Regions from separate parts of the Paenibacillus sp. FSL H3-0333 genome, predicted to be linked through region 2. Evidence: predicted binding sites of a transcription regulator. Region 2 holds the regulator's gene; each other region holds the start of a gene.
What was found. Region 2 encodes LexA, which represses DNA repair genes until DNA is damaged. Its sites were predicted from a motif close to CGAACATATGTTCG; they were not measured.
Positions count from the first base shown of each region.

Region 1 (4,706 bases), 1.5 Mb from region 2:
TTTTGGAATTAGGTTGCTGACTAGTAAAAACTGGTTGATCGTCCATTTCTAAACCGGATGGGATGCGTACACTACACTATCTTATTAGGGAGGTGTCCGTATTGAGTTGTCCAGACGATAAAAAATGTCATCCTAAAAAAATCGTCACCCTCGTTCCTTCAAAAAGAAAAAGAAAAGAACATCGGAAAGTTGTTAAAAAAGTGATTAAAAAGGTGGTTAAAGTAACCTGTCCACCGCCTGAAGTCAATGTCACTACTCCTACCGTCATTGGTCCCACAGGGCCCCAAGGAGCGCAGGGCTCCCCGGGTATACCGGGAATCCCGGGGGCAAGAGGTCCCCAGGGAACAGCAGGTCCTCCGGGACCTGCCGGCGGGCCTCCAGGGCCCCAAGGCCCCCAAGGTGTGCCCGGGCCACCTGGAGCGATAGGCCCCCAGGGAGCAGCGGGGCCCGTTGGCCCGCAAGGGGCGCAGGGACTTCCGGGAGCACAGGGCCTCATAGGTCCCCAGGGCCCGCAGGGTGAACCTGGTCCGGCGGGAGCGATTGGGCCACAAGGCATTGCCGGAGCTACTGGTCCGGCCGGAGCGGCAGGAGCGGCAGGGCCGGCTGGAGCAACAGGAGCCACTGGGCCGGCCGGAGCCGCAGGAGCTGTAGGAGCTGCAGGAGCGACCGGGGCAACAGGAGCAACCGGGGCAACAGGAACGGCGGGAGGGGTATTAGGATTTGCTGATTTCTTTGCTCTGATGCCTCCTGATAATACGGCAACGGTAGCGCCGGGCACAGATGTAAGCTTTCCTCAAGATGGCCCTACCAGCGGGACAACGATTGCCCGTACCGGACCAAGTTCTTTTAATTTAGCGGCTATTGGGACGTATCAGGTGCTGTTTCAGGTTAGCGTGGACGAAGCCGGACAACTAATCTTGACTTTAAATGGTGCAGATCTCGCTTATACCGTAGTTGGGCGGGCAACAGGTACCTCGCAAATCGTAGAAATGGCGATCGTGCAAACAACGGTCATTAACAGTATTCTAACCGTTCGCAATCCTGCCGGAAATGCCGCTGCACTTACGATTACTCCTCTTGCGGGAGGAACAAGACCCGTTTCAGCACATCTTGTTATTACACAATTAGCATAGCGGCTATTTTACGAATAGAGCATAATGAAATTTTGCCACCAGTAGCTTGGTGGCTTTTTTGTGATCACAATAAACCACATGACATTTATGTCACACCAACTCCCATATTGTTAGCTCATTCGATGGGGAATTCCATCTTAGCCTCTTATACTGGAAATATATTGATTCACTTCCGAAAGGGGCTATTCACCAGTGACTGAAGCTATCAAAGCAATTATATTAGGGATTATTGAGGGGTTGACTGAATTTTTGCCGGTCTCGTCTACCGGGCACCTTATTCTGGCAGGGGATCTGCTGAAGTTCGAGGGGGAGGCTGCGGTTACCTTCAAAATCGTGATCCAGCTAGGTGCGGTAATGGCCGTGCTGCTGCTGTATTGGAAGAAGTATTTGAACATTGGCGTGAATATGCTTAAGATGGATTTCGCCAAGAGTAAGGGATTGAATGCAATTCATATGATCCTGGCCATGGTACCAGCGTTAATCATCTATCTACTATTCAAGGACACGATTAAAAGCCAGCTATTCGGCCCCAAGCCGGTCCTCATTGGTCTGATTGCCGGTGGTCTCTTGATGATCTTCGCTGCACGCAGCAGGAGATCCGTAACGTCAGAGACGGTAGACGGTCTTAATTATACGCAAGCCTTCGGCATCGGGCTGTTCCAGTGTCTGGCACTGTGGCCCGGGTTCTCTAGATCCGGTTCGACGATCTCAGGCGGTCTGCTGCTGGGAACCAGCCAGAAAGCCGCTGCGGACTTCACCTTCCTGATCTCCGTGCCGGTGATGTTCGGAGCAAGCCTCCTGGACCTGTATGACAGCAGGGATCTACTCAATTCAGATACGCTGACCCTGATGCTAATCGGGTTCGTGACGTCCTTCCTCGTAGCCATGATTGCAGTAGTCACGTTCATCAAGCTGATCAAGCGGCTCCGCCTGGAGTGGTTCGCGCTGTACCGGTTCGTGTTAGCGGGGCTGTTCTATGTAATTGTTATACTGTAAAATCCTGCTCTCAGCCGTATTCCTTAGGCTCCTGCAGCAGGATGGAGAAGGTCTGGGTAACGTGGTCCACTTCAATCGTCTCGATACCCACAAAATCCGGAATTTCAGGATGAACGGCATCCACGCTATATTCAGGGTGAGTCAGCAATAATTGAATGACTTTCAAGGCTTCCACGTTGATCTTGATCCCCTTTACAGTAGAATCTAACCCTGTTATAGAGGGGAATCTCCGCCCTCCGGGTCTATAGCGTATTATCCCCGCAGCGCTTAGCGAATATGTCTGTGGATGATATTTCTGTCTTCGTTACGTTCCATAACAGCCATTAATTGCCCCTGGAAAATCCGTCTCTGGATCTGGTCGATCCGCTGCAGCGCGAGGGGAACGGGAACCTGGAACGCTACAGCCAGCTCGGCAACGGCATCCTCACGAAGCTCGGGCAGCGTATTCGCGGAGATCATACTATAGGGCATGGAGGCATACAGAATGAACCGGTCGGATTCATCTCTCTGCGCCTGCGTGAACACTCCGGGCATAAGCGTAGACTTGCCGGCATGCCGCAGCAGATGACAGAGCTCGTGGAGGAATTCCAGCCGCTGCAGCTCGGGAGGGAGGCGGTTGTCGATGAACATACTGTACATTCCGGCCGCAGCCTCAATCGCCTTGCTTCTGACATCCAGATAGTGTACCCAGATATTGAGCTGCTTCGCTATGTAATCAATGGAGATATCGGCCGGCTTGCGGACGCCAATGCGCTGGTATAGATCCTCTGTCCATTTCTCCAAAGCGGTCATCTGATAATAGCCTTGCATAATCAATCACCCCATATATAAGATCGTATGTTCGTGTTATTGGCCAAAAGAAAAGCCCTTAAGGGCTAAGCAGCAGTTCAGCGCGTACTCTTCAACGGCTGAAATATGGAACGGGTGTTCCTGTGTATGTAAGCATAAAGGAATTACGCCCGAATATCAAGTGTTTTTCCCAAGGTGGGGTGCGTGGCCTGACTCAGCATCTGAACCATATCCTGGGCGCTGCTCTGCGCCTGCTCCTTGGCAAGGCTCATCACCTGCAGCCCTGCGGCCTGCTGTAAGGATGACTGGCTCATCACTACGGATAATGCAGCAATATCCATCCGGCATTCCTCCCTTCATTTGTTGTTAAGCTATTGCTTCATACTCTATATCGACTACTGGACGCCTGTCCGTTAGGTGAAAGGTATTTCTTTGCCAATTGGCCCATGCAACGGGGCGGAATTCCACATATTCTGTGCTGTATTCAATATTCAAGAGGAGGAATTAATTATGGGAGCAGAGTATGGTTGCGGTTGTGGAAATAACGTAGGTGGAGTGAATCAGGGACCTCCAATCGTTCCGGTAGTAAGCCCTTGGACTTCGACAGGTGCCATTCTGGTTCTGTTCATTCTGCTGGTTATCATCACTAAAGCCTGTTTGTTCTAGAACCGCCTATAGCCAGTGTAGCCCTGTCCGGCCTGTGCCGGATAGGGCTATTTCTTTTTCTTCTTATGAGCACGGACCGTTGGCCCGATCTGGCGTTTGATTCTGCCTGTAGCTACGTCGGTTTCAATAATATAGAGTTCCTTGATTGTTCCTGCAAGCGCGAACCATTCCTGTAAGGCTTCAGCTTCGGACATAGGGCCGTACAGCCTTTTGCCCCGATAACAGATATAGAACACTTCCGGCTCTCCATCTAAGTTATATTATCCCATTTCATTCTACGCTTTATCGCGGTGAAATTGAATAACATCCCCCACATGCCGGCTTATTTGAAAATAAATTCCACACGCGTACCGTCTGCGAATGCTTCCAGCTGATTGCCGACCCAGCTTCCCGCTCCGCGGTTATCACTGGGCGTTATGTACTCAATATGCGCCCCGGCTCCGCCTTCCTCACACATGGCCATCGGCCATTCGTCCCGGTCATAGCCTTTCTTCGTGGGGACTCCCTTCAGAGACGCCTTGCGGTTCTCCTCCGCGTCCTTGCGGTTGATGGTGCAGATCGCTGACTCTCCCTTGCGGATGGCCTTCTGGATGTGCTTTGCGGTCTCCGGGTAGCGGTCTGCCGGGAACTTCAGCTTCACGACCTCCGAAGGATTCGCAGAAGGGGTCTGCGGCAGCCATTGTCCGTTCTCCTCCAGCAGGTAGGCGGCAAGACTGAGCAGGGCGATAATGATGAGACTGATGATGGACTTTTTGGCTTTCATATCTGCTCCTTTGTAAGTGGGTATGGGTATAATGCCTGTGCCCTGAATAGTATAGCGTAAGAATAACGGATTGCGACAGCCCTAATTCTGTGCATTTGCCGTGCTGAAGTTCCACAATTCGTCATAATATGTACAAACACAAGGAAAAGGATGGTGGAAAATGTGGAACAGCGCAACCTCAGGGACCTGCTGGATTCAGCCTCGCGGCTGATAGGTGATGTGCAGTGGCAAGCGGCTTTTCGCAAAATACAGATGTCTCCCGCTGACGCGGAGCTGGGGGCGCCCGCAAGGAAGCTGCTGGAGACGCTGTACTGGCTGCAGGGCCAGGGAATGATCAGCGGTCAGCATGATTACCTGGA
Region 1 covers NZ_JBBODG010000001.1:2,510,333-2,515,038, forward strand. Annotated here, with positions in the region: gene MHH78_RS11185 (collagen-like protein) at 213-1,133, shown strand; gene MHH78_RS11190 (undecaprenyl-diphosphate phosphatase) at 1,326-2,129, shown strand; gene MHH78_RS11195 (hypothetical protein) at 2,140-2,304, opposite strand; gene MHH78_RS11200 (ImmA/IrrE family metallo-endopeptidase) at 2,397-2,939, opposite strand; gene MHH78_RS11205 (YjfB family protein) at 3,083-3,259, opposite strand; gene MHH78_RS11210 (hypothetical protein) at 3,429-3,584, shown strand; gene MHH78_RS11215 (hypothetical protein) at 3,632-3,778, opposite strand; gene MHH78_RS11220 (NucA/NucB deoxyribonuclease domain-containing protein) at 3,907-4,347, opposite strand; gene MHH78_RS11225 (glycosyl hydrolase) at 4,510-4,706, shown strand, end outside.
Region 1: the regulator LexA is predicted to act here: its motif matches at 2,960-2,973, upstream of MHH78_RS11200 (ImmA/IrrE family metallo-endopeptidase).

Region 2 (4,706 bases):
TAGCGGAAGGCTTCTTCCACACTGCGGTCATCCCACAGCAGAGTATCGTCAAGGTCAAATAGTACGGCGGTAATCGGCATTTGTTCTTCCACTCCCTATATGCTGGTCTGTCTTCCTATTCGTGCACAACCTCAATGTTGTTGTTCTTGGCGAACTGCTCCAGGCGTTCCCCCATCGCAGCAGTGTCATAACGGTTAATCAGCTTGGAGAAAATCCACTGCTTGCGCTTACCCTTATACTTAATAGTAACTACACTGCGCGATAAAGTGATCTTCTCAATATCCGCCGCAGCCAGGAAGCGTTCGCGGTTGTATTTAATAGTAGAGATACGCGCACGCTCAACCTTAAGGAACGGACGGCGGAAGAACAGCAGCGCAGCAAGCAGGAAGTACAGCACTACACCCAGCCAGTTGGCCAGAATCCCGCTTCCTTTGGCTTCGTCAATTGAGCCGACCACCCAGAACATGATGCCAAGCAGCATCAGTACAACGGGGAATACAATATTGCGGCCTTTGAAAATATCGATGCTTTTCGCAGCAGTCTTAGTGCTGGAAGTGTAAATGGAGTCCTTCCCCTGCTTCTTTCTTTGCTGGTTAATTTGCTTGGTGTTGCGTTGAACCATTCTTTCCCAAGAACGGGCCATGTAAGTTCCCCCTAGTCATCCTGTATTATCTATGAAAAGGCAACAGGCTAATGCTTAAGTCCGTTATTGCCTTCTTCATGCTCCGGATTGTCCACAATTTCGATGGTATCAAGCTGGGCCCGAAAGTTAGTGCGGATATTCCCCAGGTAAATCTCGCGGAGCTTGGCACGTTCAGCCAGTTCCTCTTCATTCAGGCCGCCGTTCTTAGCTTTGCGTGCCAATTCATTGATGCGTGCGACCAATTCGTCAATATTCAATACGTTTCCCTCCCTCTAAATTCATTTTAACTTTGCCATGAGAAAAAGAGCTTGTCAAGGTCTACCCCCTGAAAGCTCTCCGAGTCGATCATTAGCCTGCTGCATTCCTTCAGTATAAAGGTAAAGTCAGAATATCTCCGGCCTTAATGAAGCTGTTCTCCAAATGATTACTCTTCATTATTCCTTCTATATATACGGCTGTCTTCATGTCCTCAGGCTTGTTGCTTAACGCAATACTCCATAAGGTATCCCCGCGTTCGACTACAATCCGCTTATCCGGCTTCATCGACGAGACCGAACCGGCAAAAACATTCCCCACCACAGTGAATCCCGAAATAACAAGCATCAGCACCAGGAGCATCTTCATCAGGCTAACCTGACGGAATAGTGATGATAGCGCAGCGACACTATGAAGAATCGCGTCCTTGATCTTGGTTACATTACTATTAGCAGTTGGATTACCGGGAGCGGACACCTTGATATCCTCATTATTGTAGATGCTGTTGTATGTACTATACTTTAACATGATTATCATCCTCCAAACACATGTTCTTGCTTTCGAAAATAATATAACACGAACATGTGTTTCGATCAATAGTTTTTTCGGAACATTTGTTCTCTTTATTTCCGTTCTCTTATTTTCCTCATTTTAGAACTTATGTTTGTACGAACGGAAGTTCTATGTTATAATTTTCCCAAACATAGTATATGGGGTTGATACCGATGTCAAAGATTTCTAGTCGTCAGCTGGCGATCCTGGAATTTATACGTAATGAAGTCCGCAGCAAGGGTTATCCTCCGTCCGTCCGCGAGATTGGCGAGGCTGTCGGACTGGCCTCCAGCTCCACCGTGCATGGTCACTTGGACCGGCTTGAGAAAAAGGGCCTGATCCGGCGTGACCCAACGAAACCGCGTGCCATTGAACTACTCGGCCAGGAAGATTCAGAGAATGTGCATCAATTCGTCCAGACCGTTACCCGCATCCCGGTAGTGGGTAAGGTTACAGCTGGTGTTCCTATTACAGCAACAGAGAATATTGAGGATTACTTCCCGTTGCCTGCTCATTATGTAGGTGATAACAAGGTATTTATGCTATCTGTCCTTGGTGACAGTATGGTGGATGCCGGAATTATGAACGGGGATTATGTCATCGTGCGCCAGCAGCAGACTGCCGACAACGGCGATATTGTTGTAGCGATGACCGAAGAAGATGAAGCAACTGTCAAGACCTTCTACAAAGAACGGGATCATATCAGGCTGCAGCCGGAGAATCCGGCGTACGAGCCTCTCCGCCTCAACCGCGTTACGATTTTGGGCCGGGTCATCGGATTATTCCGCGATATCCACTAATCTACTCCCCGCTTAAGAACAGGCTGCTCCGCACCATGCGAAGCAGCCTGTTTTATGTTCATTTTACTTCGTGTAGTGGCCAAAAAGATGTATACAAACATTTGTTCGCATTCGGCTTTTTGGCCATTTTTTCTGCGAACCGCTGCCTAGCTCCGCACATATCCTGTTACAAAGGAGTGCTGATCTGTATGCCCAATTACCGAATTATCGTCGATCTGTCACAGCGCATGCTGTACCTGCTGGATAATGACGTTGTCACCAGAGGCTTCCCTGTCGGCATCGGCAAAATGTTAACCGTCTCGCCTGTAGGCGAATACACCATCATTAACAAACAGCCCAATCCGGGCGGTCCGTTCGGTGCCTTCTGGATGGGACTGTCCAAGCCGCATTACGGCATCCACGGAACCAATGACCCATCCTCCATCGGCCACATGGTCTCACACGGCTGTATTCGTATGTATAACGCAGATGTTCTGGCTCTAGCCGCCCTCGTTCCCATAGGTACCCGTGTCACCATCCGGGAATAGGAACGTCGCAAAAACCCTTGAGACGCCAGATTGCGTCCCAAGGGTTCCTGTGACTCATATAAATTAGAGCGGATACAGACTACAGCACACTTCTCAACAGACGGATAGCCACCGTATTCAAACGGATGGCCTCGCGGATCGATTCTCTGGCTGCCAGCAGTTCTCTTCTGGCCCGCGAACCTCTAGGCACCCTGCGCAGATTCTCATTGATTTCTTCCAGTCTCTCCAGCAGGATTGCCCGCTGTGTCAGCAGGACATTAATGGCTCTGCGAATCCGGTTACGTTCTCTTTGGCTCATCTTTACACCTCTTTTACACTTGGATAGTATAAGAGATGCCAAGAATGGCTCCAAAGATTGTGTGATTCGGCAGTAATGTTAGTTAGAGCTGCAGGTAGTGGGCAGCGAATCTGCTTACTTCTTGTTCAATCGTACCCGGAATTCAAATTCATCGCGTCTATAAGTCATTCCGGCCAGCACAATGTACTCCGGTGTCCATTTCTGTACAGGTCCGGCATAATCAGCAATCACATGCGGTTTGCCATCAACCAGCTGAACGACGTAGACCTGTACCTGTGCCAGTGCGGCAGCGAATAGATCAGCATCACTGGACAGTACTTTATAAGCCGTATTCAACTTCGTTCCTCCTTGTTCCACAACCATATTAAAGATTCCGTCTCGAATCTATTCAATTATACCGGGTCATGGAACAATATGTAAACCATATTTACAGCTTAATAAACAGGATTTTGAACAATCCGATATACTTCTTCGTGGCCCCGCCATCCCGGGTAAAAAAATTGGTATTCTTAAGGTCCGGTACACTGAATACAGAAAACAAAATGTAGTTATCCCTCACGGTCAAAGACTCAATTACAGGCTGGGCCACCTGCTTGGTAATTCCGTCGCCTATTTCCTGACCGAGCGTATTTTCCAGATTCTTTACAGAATATTCACTGAATGCTTCCTTTCCCGGATTCGTAACCGCCATCACAATCAGAACAAGGATAAGAACCAGTAACGACTTACCGCCCGATCTCCTGCGGACTCTGCGTGCAGGGCTTGGCGTATCATAACGCGAATTCATTCTTTTCCCCCTCTACTACAGAATATATAGTATCTCTAGCAACATGACCCCCAGCGGATTCAACATCATCCGGTACACGAACAGCATCCCACCTGTAATGCCACTGCCCCCGACATCAACGCTGCTCCAATCCCACAACGGCAGAGCCGGCGCATCCAGCCCATATTGCTCCATAAGCCTAGTTTGGGTCTCCGCTGGCACAGCCACTCCTTCCGCCCCAGCCACCGGACATGTTAGCGCCAGGATGAGCATCAGCGAAAGCATAATCTTATATGTATTCTTCATCATCCGCTCCCATGTCTGCCACTAGAATTCTCTTCTGGTTAAGTATATAGGAGATGGAATAGTATGTAAAATGAATTGATCTGGAGTTATAATTCCTTTATATTATGTTGTAAGGGTTTTGCTCAGTCTTCATCTTCAGTCTCTCCCCCGCACTAAAAATCGGGAGAGTTTTTTTATTTAGGAGGTAAATGTATGAACGGAAATAAGGTTATCCTCATTCTTCTGTCCCTATCCATACTGGGTATACTCCTTTACTTTGGATTAGCTTATGGATTGCTATGGTATATCATCCGGCCCCCGATTCCTCTCGAAGAATAATCTATTAAACCTGGGAGGAAACGTTGAATGGATTTTCGCTTAAGGCAATGCCGCTCATCCAAGGCGTTCTGATCACCGAATATTCGCCAGAGATCCTCGCTACGATTAACCAACTTACAGAGCAGCTAGGCACATACTACGTTTGGTGGGAGTAGGCGCCTTTTTTATAAACATACTTCGGAATAACTTATATACTAATGTAGCAGATCTTCCGCCCTCCCCCGTTTGACTTTGAACAATA
Region 2 covers NZ_JBBODG010000001.1:4,033,848-4,038,553, reverse strand. Annotated here, with positions in the region: gene MHH78_RS18315 (HAD family hydrolase) at 1-80, opposite strand, end outside; gene MHH78_RS18310 (hypothetical protein) at 116-643, opposite strand; gene MHH78_RS18305 (DUF896 domain-containing protein) at 691-900, opposite strand; gene MHH78_RS18300 (LysM peptidoglycan-binding domain-containing protein) at 1,010-1,426, opposite strand; gene lexA (transcriptional repressor LexA) at 1,624-2,250, shown strand; gene MHH78_RS18290 (L,D-transpeptidase) at 2,439-2,777, shown strand; gene MHH78_RS18285 (hypothetical protein) at 2,857-3,075, opposite strand; gene MHH78_RS18280 (hypothetical protein) at 3,190-3,411, opposite strand; gene MHH78_RS18275 (hypothetical protein) at 3,503-3,862, opposite strand; gene MHH78_RS18270 (hypothetical protein) at 3,878-4,150, opposite strand.

Region 3 (4,706 bases), 1.7 Mb from region 2:
GTGTGAAAGCACTGGAGGATTCCGTGATTCTGGATGTGTTCAATCCGTTCCGTGAGGACTTCCTGGAGAAGCAGGAATGAAGGATTATTATCTGAGTGCACCTGAGCTGCGCAGTGCTGCCGCTTATTATGCCCGTCATTTCCCCATCGAGGCGCAGAACTCGGTCCAGATTGCCGAGCATGCCGTGAACAATGAATTCATTATTCCTTATACCGGTGATCTGAGCCGCTGGATTCCGCTGGGCAAGCCGGTAGCAGACTGGCTGCATAATCCTACGAACGACCCCGAATTCACCTGGGGCATCAACCGCCACTGGCATATGCTGGATCTGGGCAAGGCCTATCTGATGAATGGCAAGCCGGAATACGTTACGGCCTTTATGCAGCATTTCCGCAGCTGGCGCGAGCAGAACCCGGTTCCTGTGATTCCGTCGTATGAGGAAGCGGTCTTTTTCCAGAAGCTGGGTCCATGGCGTCTGCTGGAGACCGGCCTGCGGGTGCAGTCCTGGATCTCTGCGTACAAATATATGGAGGACAGCCCGCTGCTGGATGGACACTTCCGCAGTGAGCTGCTGGAGGGGCTTGCGGAGCATGCTGAATTTCTGACCCGTTACCTGGGCCGCACGGAGATCAATCATGCGATTATGCATATGCAAGGCCTCTATATGATTGCTGTCTTCCATCACGGGCATCCGCGCGCACCGTATTGGCGGCAGCTGGCCGGGGAGCGCCTGGAGCTGTGCCTTTTGCATCAGGTCGGGCCGGAAGGGATTCAGATTGAGCTGACCACCCATTATCATGATGCGGCCATTGAGATGTTCGGGACGCCTTATCTGCTGGGCGCGTTATCCGGCCACCCGTTCTCTGCCTGGTACGGCGGGCAGCTCCGCAAGATGGCCGCGTTCACCGAAGCGCTGGTCCGCCCGGATCACCAGTCCACCGGGATCGGCGATTCCGACTGGATTAGCAGCGGCCGCAAGCGGCTGACGCTGCTGGGTGCTATTCTGAAGGATGATGCATTGGTTGGACGCGGCACGGGCAATGCAGAATGCCTCTGGCTGCTGGGAGCCGAGGCGTATGAGCGGTGTGTGCAGCTGCAGGCGGAGTCTGCGCCTTCGGTGAGCAGCGTGGCTTTTGTGCAGACCGGGTATTATGTGATGCGGGATCCGCAGCAGTATCTGTTCTTCGATGCCGCAGAGATGGGCGGAGCGCACGGTCATGCCGATGCGCTGAATCTGGAGTGGATGTGGAACGGGCAATTGCTCTTCACCGATACCGGGAGGTACACCTATGAGGAAGGGGAATGGCGCCGTTATTTCAAAAGCACCCGGGCACACAACACTATTACCATAGACGGGTTGGATCAGACGCCGTATATCTCTACCCAGCAATGGGGCGAGCCTGTGGCTAAGGCCAGCACGTTCCGCTGGGAGAGCAACAGCCGTTACCACTTCATTGATGCCGCGCATGACGGATACATCCGTCTTCCCGGTCCGGTAATGCACCGGCGCTGGGTGCTGCTGGGCGTGGAGGTGCCGCTGCTGCTGATTGCCGACTGGCTGGAGGCGGATGGCGAACATGAGCTGGAGCAGCGGTTCCATCTGCACCCGGAGGCGGTGCTGGAGCTGTCTTCCGAAGCCGGAGCGGCTGGAGAAGCCGTGACCAGAGCCGGAGAACCCGAAGTCGCAGCCGGAGCCGCACAACCTACAGCAACCGTGGTCTATCCCGGCTCTACAGTGAAGCTGAATATGAGCTGGATGACCAGCGGCCTGAAGGATGAACAGTTCACGGTGAGTAAGGAGCAGGGCTGGGTATCGGAGGTCTACGGCTCCAAATCGGAGATTCCGGTAGTAGAGGGCCGGGCGGCTTGGGCTGGCAAGGCTGGAATTCTGACGCTGTGCCTGCCTGGCGATACGGCGGACGGCAGCAGTCCGCTGCACGTGAGCACCTGCGTGGTGGATGCGGAGCGGCGGCGGGTCGAGCTGTCCTATGTATACGGAGATGCGAGCGGCACAATTGTAATCGGCCCGGACACCCTGGGCTGGACGGAGCGGAAGGAATAAGCATTTTGTGCTGGAAGTTATTAAAGATAAGGATATTAACAGATAAGACTTCTCCGTTGCCCGTTTTCCGGCTGCGATAGGCTTAAATGCACTTTGTACAACTAAAACATCCGATGTCTAATCGATTACCTGTTTAGGTATATTTCGTACAATAAAATATTCACGTATTGCCGGTTCTTGCCTCTTTGGGCAGATCTAGTTGCACAGACTACAGCTATACGAGAAAAGTATGCTGTTCCGCTGCTTTTAAGTGTACATTCTACAACTATCCCTGTCTTGCCCTTCACTTGGGAGGAGTTGCAGCAGTAACTGTAAGGCTTGAGACCTAATTTACATGATTTATTCAGACTCTTCCGTCCGCCGTTTGCGCGGCTCCGGGAGAGTCTTCTTTATTTCTGCATTTGCAAACAATGGCAAACGTACGTTCTGGAGCGTGCGGTGGAGGTATGCTATACTATTGAGACGAGAAGTTTCATAGATTCTGGTATTGCATTGAGTGCCAGGGTTCAACGGAAGGAGTCTGCTGAAATGACGGTTAACTTCATCATCGGCCGCTCGGGCAGCGGCAAGACGACTACAATATGGGAGCGGGTATCCTCCAGGCTGAAGGCAGAGCCGCTGGGGGCCCCAATCATTATACTTGTTCCCGAGCAGGGATCGTTCGGAGCGGAACGGGGGCTGCTGGCGGCGGGCGGCGTGAAGGGAAGTCTGCGCGCCCAGACGCTCAGCTTCTCTCGGCTTGCCTACCGGGTGAAGCAGGAGACCGGCGGCAGCGCAAGTCTGCCTATCAGTGAAGAAGGCAAGAAGATGCTGATCTACAAGATTATCAGCAAGCGCAAGGAGGAGCTGAAGCTGTTCGGGGCTTCCTCGGACCGGCCGGGATTTGTGGAGCGGCTCAGCAGTCTGCATACAGAGCTGAAACGCTGCGCTCTGGGAGCCGGAGACCTGGAGGAGCAGATCGGCAGAATGCGGGATGCCACGCTGGGCAGCCCTATTCTGGCCGGGAAGCTGGATGATCTGCATCTCGTCTTCAGCGAGCTGGACCAGGAGATGTCACAGCTCTATATAGATGAAGAGGACAGACTGGCCGAACTGGCTGAGCATATTGCGGACTCTGCCTATATCCGCGGCGCCGAGATCTGGGTGGACGGCTTCCACGGCTTCAGCAACCAGGAATTCATCGTCTTGCGTGAGCTGATGCAGTACGCGGACACAATGACCATTGCGTTAACACTGGACCGGATCTATCCGCCGGGCGTTGCCCCGCATGAGCTGGAGCTGTTCCATCCGGCGGCGGTTACTTACATTAAGCTGCGGGGAATAGCGGAGGAGATGGGACTTACCGTATGGGATGAGCTGCTGGCTCCGCCCGTCCTGCCAAGGTTCAAGGACAGTCCCGTACTCGCCCATCTGGAGCGCGGATTACAGCGCCGGCATTCCTGGACGGGACCGGCTGAACAGGTGAAGGAAGCCATCAGCATCCGGGCTGCGGCTTCACGCCGCACCGAGGTGGAGGGCGTGCTGCGCGAGATGCAGGCCCTGGCCAGAGAATCGGGAGCCAAATATGGGGAAATGGCGGTATTCATGCGCAATATGGCTGATTATGAGCCGCTGATTGCCCCGTTATTTCAGGACTTCGGCGTTCCGTTCTTCCTGGACCAGAAGCAGAGTGAGCTGCATCATCCGCTGGTGGAATTCATCCGCTCGGCCCTGGATGTCGTCCGCCGCCGCTGGCGTTATGAAGATGTGTTCCGCTGCGTGAAGACCGAGCTGCTGCTGCCGCTGGACGGAAGCATTACCCGCGCGCATATGGATGAGCTGGAGAACTACGTGCTGGCCTGCGGCATTCACGGCTCGCGCTGGACGAACGGGCGCTCCTGGAAGGGGATTCCGCGCCTCTCCCTGGAGGGCAGTGAAGCTGTAGATGAAGCGATGCTGGCAAGGATGGAGGCCTGCCGGAAGGCGGTTGCGGAACCGCTGCAGGCATTTGAGCAGAGAATCAAAGCCAGCCGCAGTGGCCTGGAACTGTGCAAGGCGGTATATCTGCTTCTGGAGGATACGGAAGCGGCACGCAAGCTTGAAGGGATGGGAGCGGAGTCTCTGAAGCAAGGCCGCCCGGAAGCCGCCCGGGAGCATAGCCAGCTCTGGGGCGCTGTTCTGGGTCTGCTGGACCAGATTGCCGAGATGATGGGCAAGGAACGGATAGAATTCAGCCTGTTCGCCGGGGTGCTGGAGACCGGGCTGGCAGAGCTTAAGATGGGGCTCGTCCCGCCCGCACTTGACCAGGTGCTGGTAGGTACGATGGACCGTACCCGGGTGTCGGGGGTGAAGTACGCCTTCCTGCTCGGTTTCAACGAAGGAGTGGTTCCGGCGCAGTTCAAGGAAGACGGCATTCTTTCAGAAGGGGAACGTCTCCTGCTGGAGAAGTCCGGTATGGAGCTTGCGCCGGGCTCCTCCCGGAAGCTGCTGGATGAGCGCTTCCTGATCTACAATGCGCTTACGACGGCCAGCAGGAAGCTGTGGATCAGCTATGCTGTAGCTGACGATGAGGGGAAGGCGCTGCTGCCTTCGGAGGTCATCCGCCAGCTGCAGGGAATGTTCCCGCAGCAGTTAGATGAACAATTCCTCTCCGGCTTCCCGCAGA
Region 3 covers NZ_JBBODG010000001.1:2,362,434-2,367,139, forward strand. Annotated here, with positions in the region: gene MHH78_RS10525 (cupin domain-containing protein) at 1-80, shown strand, start outside; gene MHH78_RS10530 (alginate lyase family protein) at 77-2,062, shown strand; gene addB (helicase-exonuclease AddAB subunit AddB) at 2,591-4,706, shown strand, end outside.
Region 3: the regulator LexA is predicted to act here: its motif matches at 2,477-2,490, upstream of addB (helicase-exonuclease AddAB subunit AddB).